Linked DNA regions of Caballeronia sp. LZ062. The protein of the gene in region 2 binds, or shares a complex with, the protein of the main gene of each other region. Links are inferred from orthologs where the notes say so. Each region holds a gene or a part of one and is shown on either strand. Other genes may lie near its edges. The genes, in order: P9239_RS14795 and smc.

What was found.
Region 1: the proteins of smc (region 2) and P9239_RS14795 are in contact, whole or in part, in a crystal structure (PDB 3ZGX), measured with the Bacillus subtilis proteins. The link is inferred for Caballeronia sp. LZ062 from one-to-one orthologs.

Annotation. Positions count from the first base shown.
Region 1 is NZ_JARTWB010000002.1:1,866,759-1,870,001, reverse strand. Bases 135-3,069 are described here. They hold P9239_RS14795 (ScpA family protein), read right to left. Parts: upstream 2,049-3,069; coding sequence 1,221-2,048; downstream 135-1,220. Other genes in these bases: P9239_RS14785 (autotransporter assembly complex family protein), read left to right, coding at 2,710-3,069; P9239_RS14790 (DUF3460 family protein), read right to left, coding at 2,108-2,296; panC (pantoate--beta-alanine ligase), read right to left, coding at 315-1,148; panD (aspartate 1-decarboxylase), read right to left, coding at 135-300. In the rest of the region: more of panD, read right to left, coding at 1-134; more of P9239_RS14785, read left to right, coding at 3,070-3,243. UniProt on the Bacillus subtilis protein: Participates in chromosomal partition during cell division. May act via the formation of a condensin-like complex containing Smc and ScpB that pull DNA away from mid-cell into both cell halves.
Region 2 is NZ_JARTWB010000002.1:1,345,698-1,350,096, forward strand. The notes cover bases 110-4,200. They hold smc (chromosome segregation protein SMC), read right to left. Parts: upstream 3,826-4,200; coding sequence 310-3,825; downstream 110-309. Other genes in these bases: P9239_RS12385 (cell division protein ZipA C-terminal FtsZ-binding domain-containing protein), read right to left, coding at 110-156; P9239_RS12395 (DMT family transporter), read right to left, coding at 3,947-4,200. Also shown: more of P9239_RS12385, read right to left, coding at 1-109; more of P9239_RS12395, read right to left, coding at 4,201-4,399. UniProt on the Bacillus subtilis protein: Required for chromosome condensation and partitioning.

The DNA.
Region 1 (3,243 bases), 520 kb from region 2 along the record:
CGCCGCGATCTCCTTTTCGTCCACCTGCGCGAATGCCGCGATGATGACGAGATCGCCCAGTTGCGCGCGCCGCGCCGCCGACCCGTTGAGCGAGATCATGCCGCTGCCGCGCTCACCCTTGATCGCGTAGGTGGTCAGGCGCTCGCCGTTGTTCACGTTCCAGATGTCGATCTGCTCGTTCTCCAGGAGATTCGCCGCTTCGAGCAGATCTTCGTCGATGGCGCACGAGCCTTCGTAGTGCAGCTCGCAGTGCGTGACCGTCGCGCGATGGATCTTCGATTTGAGCATGGTGCGTTGCATGTTGCTGACTTCCTTCAGATTTCCAGATTGTCGATGAGGCGCGTCGCGCCGAGCTTCGCCGCCGCGAGCACGACGAGCGGCGCATCCGCGTCCGCCTCGCCCGGCGCGAGCAGGTCGGCGCGCTTGCGAACGCTCACGTAGTCGGGCTTCCAGCCGCGCGCGGCGAGCGCGTTCATGGCGTCGCGTTCCAGCGCGGCGACATCGCGATTGCCTGACAACACGGCTTCGCGCACGCGCTGCAGTTGCGCGGCAAGCTGCGGCGCCTCCGCGCGCTCGGCAGGCGACAGAAAGCGATTGCGCGAAGAGAGCGCGAGGCCGTCTTCGTCGCGCACTGTTTCGGCGGCGACGATTTCCGTCGGCAGCGCGAACTGGTGGCACATCTGCCGCACGATCATCAACTGCTGATAGTCCTTCTTGCCGAATACGGCGACGCGCGGCTGCACGCACGACATCAGCTTCATCACGACGGTGCACACGCCATGAAAGAAGCCGGGGCGGAATTCGCCTTCGAGAATGTCGCCGAGGTTGTGCGGCGGATGCACGCGATACTGCTGCGGCTCCGGGTACATGTCCTTTTCGGTCGGCGCAAAAAGCACGTAGACGTTCTCGCTTTGCAGCTTCTCGATGTCGTCCTGCAGCGTGCGCGGATATTTGTCGAAGTCTTCGTTCGGGCCGAATTGCAGGCGGTTCACGAAGATGCTCGCGACCACGGGATCGCCGTGCTGGCGCGCGAGCCGCATCAGCGAGAGATGGCCTTCGTGAAGATTGCCCATCGTCGGGACGAAGGCGGTTCGGTTCTGGCCGCGCAACTGGTCGCGCAGTTCATGGATCGAGCTGATGACTTTCATCGAGCGGGTGTCTCCTGGCGGGCGGCGTAAACATCGGCTGCCCCGGGGCAAAGGTGGGAGAAAATCGGGTTCTTAGGCAGGAGAGTACGCCAGCCGCACGTAGATGGGCGCATACGGCTCGGCCTGCGTGATTTCGAGCAGCGATTCGCGCGACAGCTCCAGCATCGCGATGAAGTTCACCACGACCACCGGCACGCCGCGCGACGTATCGAAAAGCTCCGTGAACTCCATGAAGCGCGCGCTTTGCAGGCGGCGCAGGATGATGCTCATGTGCTCGCGCACCGAAAGCTCTTCGCGCGAAATCTTGTGATGCTGCACGAGCTTCGCGCGCTTGATGACGTCGGCCCAGGCGGCGCGCAGGTCGTTCATGTCGACGTCCGGGAAGCGTTGCACCGACGCCTGCTCGATATACACCTCCGCGCGCAGGAAGTCGCGGCCGAGTTGCGGCAACTGGTCGATGCGCTGCGCCGCGAGCTTCATCTGCTCGTATTCGAGCAGCCGCCGCACGAGTTCGGCGCGCGGGTCTTCGGCGTCCTCGCCGGTGTCGGCCTTCTTCACCGGCAGCAACATGCGCGACTTGATCTCGATGAGCATGGCCGCCATCAGCAGATATTCCGACGCCAGTTCCAGATTCGACTGGCGAATCTGGTCCACGTAGCCGAGATACTGCGCGGTGACATCCGCCATCGGAATGTCGAGCACGTTGAAATTCTGCTTGCGGATCAGGTAGAGCAGCAGGTCCAGCGGGCCTTCGAACGCTTCCAGAAAGACTTCGAGCGCGTCGGGCGGAATGTACAGATCCGTCGGCAGCTTCCAGAGCGGCTCGCCGTACAGATGCGCGATCGCGACGCCGTCGATCGTGTCGGGCGTCGAATCGGTCGCGGGCGCGGCGAGCGCCACGTCGCGGCTTTCGCGTGCATCTTCCCGCGCTGCTTGCGGCTCCTGGCCGGCGCTCACGTTCAGAAGTTCTGGTAGTACACGTAGGGCGTCTGCTTCACGCGCGAGGTTTGCTGACGCGCGCGCTCGTCCAGATCGACGGGCTGCTTGTCCCACAAGAGCGCGCGGCCGCGGCGCTGTTCGTCTTCCAGCGTGGGTTTCTGCGCTTTCAGCTGATTGATGAACTGGGTGATGTCCGACTGATACATGATGCGGCTTCCGTTGAGTCGATTCGGTTCGATGAAGGGCGGCGCGCCGGTCGGCGATTGCCTGAAGGCTGCGGGCCAGGCTGGCGGCGCGCGCGTGCGTCGGCGATTTTACCGCAAGCCAGGGCGCGGTCCACGCCTATCCGCCCGTTCGGCGGCTCGTGTGTGGAACCCGCTGGTGCCTCGCGCCGTCCAACGGCGCACGGCCGTAAGCCGCAAGGCGCTTTTTTACGTGCCCGGGCGCATCGATGTGGTGAAATAGCGCCTGCGCCGTGCGGCGCGGCGACGCGCCGAACCGCGCGAAGCCGGCGCGAAAGCCGCACTCGCTGGACCGCTTCACCTTTCGATTCCACTCATCCCGATGCCGGAGGTCACGTTTGGCGGGGCGTTTGTCTGATTCGCTGCGCGCGCTGCGCGGCCTGGCCGCAAGATCGCGCACAGCGGAACCGTTTGCGCCTCCCGGCCGCAACCGGCGGGCTGCCGTCGCGGGGTCCCGTTTCGCATCGGCGGCAGTCGCGGCATTTTTATCGCTGGCCGCCGCGACGCCCGCTTTCGCGAAATACGACGTGGACATCGACGCGCCGCGCAGCATCAGGAAGCTGCTGAAGGATCACCTCGATCTCGCGCGTTTCGCCAAGCGCGACGACGTCAGCGACGACCAGTTCCAGTTTCTCGTCACGGCCACACCGAAAGACGTGCGCGATCTCGTCGCGACCGAAGGGTATTTCACGCCCGTCGTGCGCACGGACGTCAACAGCGCGGGCGAGAAGCGTTCGGTGAAAGTCAGCGTCGATCCCGGTCCGCAGACGAAGGTTGCCTCGGTGCAGCTCAACTTCACGGGCGCGGTGGCCACGGAAGATCGCACGCAGGAAAACGCCGCGCGTTTCGCGTTTTCGATCAACGAAGGCGACGCCTTTTCGCAACACGCCTGGGACGACGCGAAGAGCGCGGCG
Region 2 (4,399 bases):
GTCGGTTTCCTGGCGCGCGAGCGCGTCGGCGGCCTCGTCGGGCATCGGGCGCGGCATCCTGCGCCGCACTTTCGCGCTCTGCCACGCGTTGTACACCACCACGCCGCCGACCACCACCGCTCCCGCTCCGATCAATCCGAGTGTCAACTCGTCCATGCACGCTCCATCATTCTTTTGGGTTACGAAGCGCCGCGCGATCTGTCGCGCGCATCCGATGCGCCGGCCTTTGCCGCCGCCTCGCCGATGCGCGCCACTCCGCGCCTGCGCGCCTGGCCGGCTCCACGTCCGGCCGTTATTCATAAAACCGGGTCAGCCGTTCTGCGCGAATCCTGCGGCGGATTCCATATCCACCGCGACGATGCGCGACACGCCCTGCTCCTGCATGGTGACGCCGATCAGCTGCTGCGCCATCTCCATCGCGATCTTGTTGTGCGAGATGAAGAGGAACTGGGTCTTGCTCGACATGGCCCGCACGAGGTTGGCGAAGCGTTCCGTGTTCGCGTCGTCGAGCGGCGCGTCCACTTCATCCAGCAGACAGAACGGCGCGGGATTCAACTGGAACATCGCGAAGACGAGCGCCGTCGCGGTGAGCGCCTTTTCGCCGCCCGACAGCAGGTGAATCGTCGAATTCTTCTTGCCGGGCGGCTGCGCCATGACCTGCACGCCGGCATCGAGAATTTCGTCGCCCGTCATGATGAGCTTCGCCTGCCCGCCGCCGAAAAGACGCGGGAACAGATCGCCGAAATGGCGATTCACTTCGTCGAACGTGCCTTGCAACAGGGCGCGCGTTTCCTGGTCGATCTTCTGGATTGCGTCTTCCAGCGTGCCGATGGCGTCGTTCAGATCGGCCGACTGCGCGTCGAGGAAGTGCTTGCGCTCGGTCGCCGCCGCGAGTTCTTCGAGCGCGGCCATGTTGACCGGCCCGAGCGCGATCACGGCGTTGTTCAGGCGCGTAACTTCCCCTTGCAGATACGACGGCTTCATGTCGGGCGTGAGCTTCGCCTGCAATTCCGCTTCGTCGACGCCCGCGGCCTGCAACTGCTCGACGTACTGCTCGCCGCTGATGCGCGCCGCCTGTTCCTTCAACTGCAATTCGTTGATCTTGTCGCGCAGCGGCTGGAGCGACCGCTCGGTCTGAAGGCGCTGCTCGTCGGCCTGACGCAGCCGCGCGGTGAGATCGTCCAGTTCGATGCGCGCCGCGTGCAGCGCCTCTTCGCGTGCCGCGCGTACTTCGAGCGCGTCCTGCAAACCCGTCTGCGCAGTCTGCGCGTTGATGGTTTCGAGTTCGGCCCGCGCGTCTTCCAGCGCGCCCTCGACGCGTTCGCTCTGCTCGTGCGCCGTGTCGATGCTGCGCCTGTATTCCTCGATCTTCGCTGCGAGACCGCGCGCCGCGAAGTTCGCGTCGCTGGCCGCGCGTTCCAGTTCGCGCAATTCATGGCGCGCGTTCGTGAGCGCCTCGTCGAGCGATTCGAACGCGAGCTGGTTGTCTTCGAAACGCGCCTGCAATTGCGCGATTTCGGCGTCGTGCTGCTCGAACGCAGCTTCGGATTCAGCTCGCAGCGCACGCTGTTCCTCGATCTGCGCGGCGATTTCTTCCAGTTCCTCGCCGATCTGCGTGCTGCGCTGCGTGTAGCGCTCGTGCGCCTGCGTGAGCTTGAGCACGTCCATCTGCAACGCGTGGACGCGCTGCGTCGCGCGCTCGGCGGCGGAACGCGCGTCGGCGAGAACTTGCGATGCCTGCGTGTGAGCGGCGTCGGCGCGCACGGCGTTGGCCTTCGCTTCATCCGCGAGCAGCGCCTGGGCGCGCACTTGCCGCGCGAGATTTTCGATTTCCTGCGCGCGGGCCAACATGCCCGACTGCTCGGAATCCGACGCGTAAAGCTGCACGCCCACGCGCGTGACCGTATGCCCCGCCTTCACGACGAACGCGCCGCCTTCCGGCAATTGATTGCGCATGGCGAGCGCCTGCGCGATGTCGTCGGCGATGAACGTATTGCCGAGCCATTCGTTGAGCACCGCGCGAATGCCCGGATCATCGATGCGAAGAAGCGCGGTCAACGGCCGCAAACCCTGCGGCGCGTCGAGCGGCTTGCCGGCGACGGGCGGCGCGAAGAACGCGAGCTTCGCGGGCGGCGCGTCGCTCGCGAACGCCTTGATCCAGTCGAGATTCGACACTTCGAGCGCGGCGAGACGCTCGCGCAGCACGGCTTCGAGCGCCGGTTCCCAGCCCGCTTCGACGTGCAGCTTCTTCCACAGACGCGGCAGCGCGCCGAGTTCGTGCTTGTCGAGCCACGGCTGGATCTTGCCTTCTGTCTGCACGCTCTCCTGCAACGCTTTCAGCGCGGCAAGGCGTGCTTCTAGCTGATGAATCTGTGCGCTTTCCGCCTGCACGCGCTCTTGCGCGGCGCGGCGCTCGGCGTCGAGGCGCGGCACGGTTTCCTGCGCATCGGCAAGACGCGCCTGCGCTTCGGCCAGAATCTCTTCGTTCTCGGCAAGCTGCATGCGCAGTTCTTCGAGTTGCGCTTCGTCGGGGGCGTCGAGGCCGCCCGCTTCGTTCTTCAGGCGTTCCTGACGCTGCTGCAATTGCTGAAGCTGCTGATCCGCGTTGCGCTGATGCGCCGCTTCGAGCTTGAGCGCCTGCTCGGCCCGCGCGATGCCCGCGCGTTCTTCGTTCAGCTTCGCCTGAGCGTCGCGCCAGCGGGCTTCGAGCGCGGGCAGCGCGTCATGCTTCGCAGCGGCGTTCTCTTGCGCGATCGCGGCCTTCTCTTCGCCTTCGGCCAATGCTTCGGACGCCGTTTCGATTTCGTCGCGCGCCTTTTGCGCCTGCATCTGCCATTGCTCGCGCTGCGCGGCGAGCGCGGCAATCTGCGCCTGAACGCGATTGCGCGACTCGACGATGAAGCGGATCTCCGCTTCCAGCCGGCTCACTTCGGCATTCGCCTCGTAGAGCGCGCCCTGCGCGCCCTGCATGGCGTCGCTCGCGCTGTAGTGCGCGACGCGCAGCGTTTCCAGTTGCGCTTCCACTTCGCGCAGACGCGCCGTCTGCGCTTCGAGTTCGATCTGTGCGTCGCGGATGGCGCGCTGCTGGCGCTCGGCTTCGTTGCCCGCTTCGTTCTTGCGCAGAAGCCACAGCAGACGCTGCTTCTCTTCGCCTTCAGCCTGCAATGCCTTGTATTTCGTCGCGACGATGGCCTGCGCTTCCAGCTTCTCCAGATTAGCCGTCAGCTCGCGCACGATATCTTCCACGCGCGTCAGATTTTCGCGCGTATCGTGCAGACGATTTTCCGTCTCCCGCCGACGCTCCTTGTATTTCGACACGCCCGCGGCTTCTTCGAGGAACACGCGCAGGTCTTCGGGCTTCGCCTCGATGATCCGCGCGATCATGCCCTGCCCGATGATCGCGTAGGCGCGCGGACCGAGACCCGTGCCGAGAAAGATGTCCTGTATGTCGCGGCGTCGCGCGGGCAGGTTGTTGATGTAGTAGCTGGAGGTGCCGTCGCGCGTGAGGACGCGCTTGACGGCGATCTCGCCGTAGGCGCTCCATTGACCGGCGGCGCGGCCGTCGGCGTTATCGAAGATCAGTTCGACGCTCGCGCGGCTGCCCGGCTTGCGCGCGGTCGATCCGTTGAAGATGACGTCCTGCATCGACTCGCCGCGCAATTCGGATGCGCGCGATTCGCCGAGCACCCAGCGCACGGCGTCGATGATGTTGGACTTGCCGCAGCCATTCGGCCCGACGACGCCGACCAGCTGGCCGGGGACCTGGAAATGCGTGGGATCGACGAAGGACTTGAAACCAGCGAGTTTGATCGAAGTCAGACGCACGGCGATATCGCTGTTTGAAGTGAATGACGGAGGATGAACGGCAGACAAGCCGCAGCGCGGCCGGTCGCGGATGTGTCCCATGCGCGCCGGACGCCGCCTGCTGCGGCGCGAGCGGACACCATCATACCATCGCGCGTGTCGATTTCTTTTCGGGCTCGGCCGCGTCCGGCGGGCTTGGCGATACCTCGCGGCCCTGCCTGTGCGCCCATGCCGAAAGCACGCACGCGGCCACGATGCACGCGCCGCCCGCCCATTCGCGCGGCCCCGGCACTTCGCTCGCGATGAGCCACGACGACAGCGCCGTCACCACCAGTTCGAACAGCATGATGATGGACGCGCGATTGGCCGGCACGCGCGCGAGCCCGATCTGCACAATGACGTTGTTGACCGCGAGCACGACGCCGAGCGCGATCACGACGAACACGACCGCGCCCATCTGCGATGCGGCGGGCGGCGCGGGCATCGGCTCGAAAAAGGTAGCGAGCGTTGCGACGACGGCCGCGCCGCCGAAGATCACGGCCGTGCGCATCTCGGGCTTCATGGCGGGCATGACACGCGTGATCTTGACGACGAG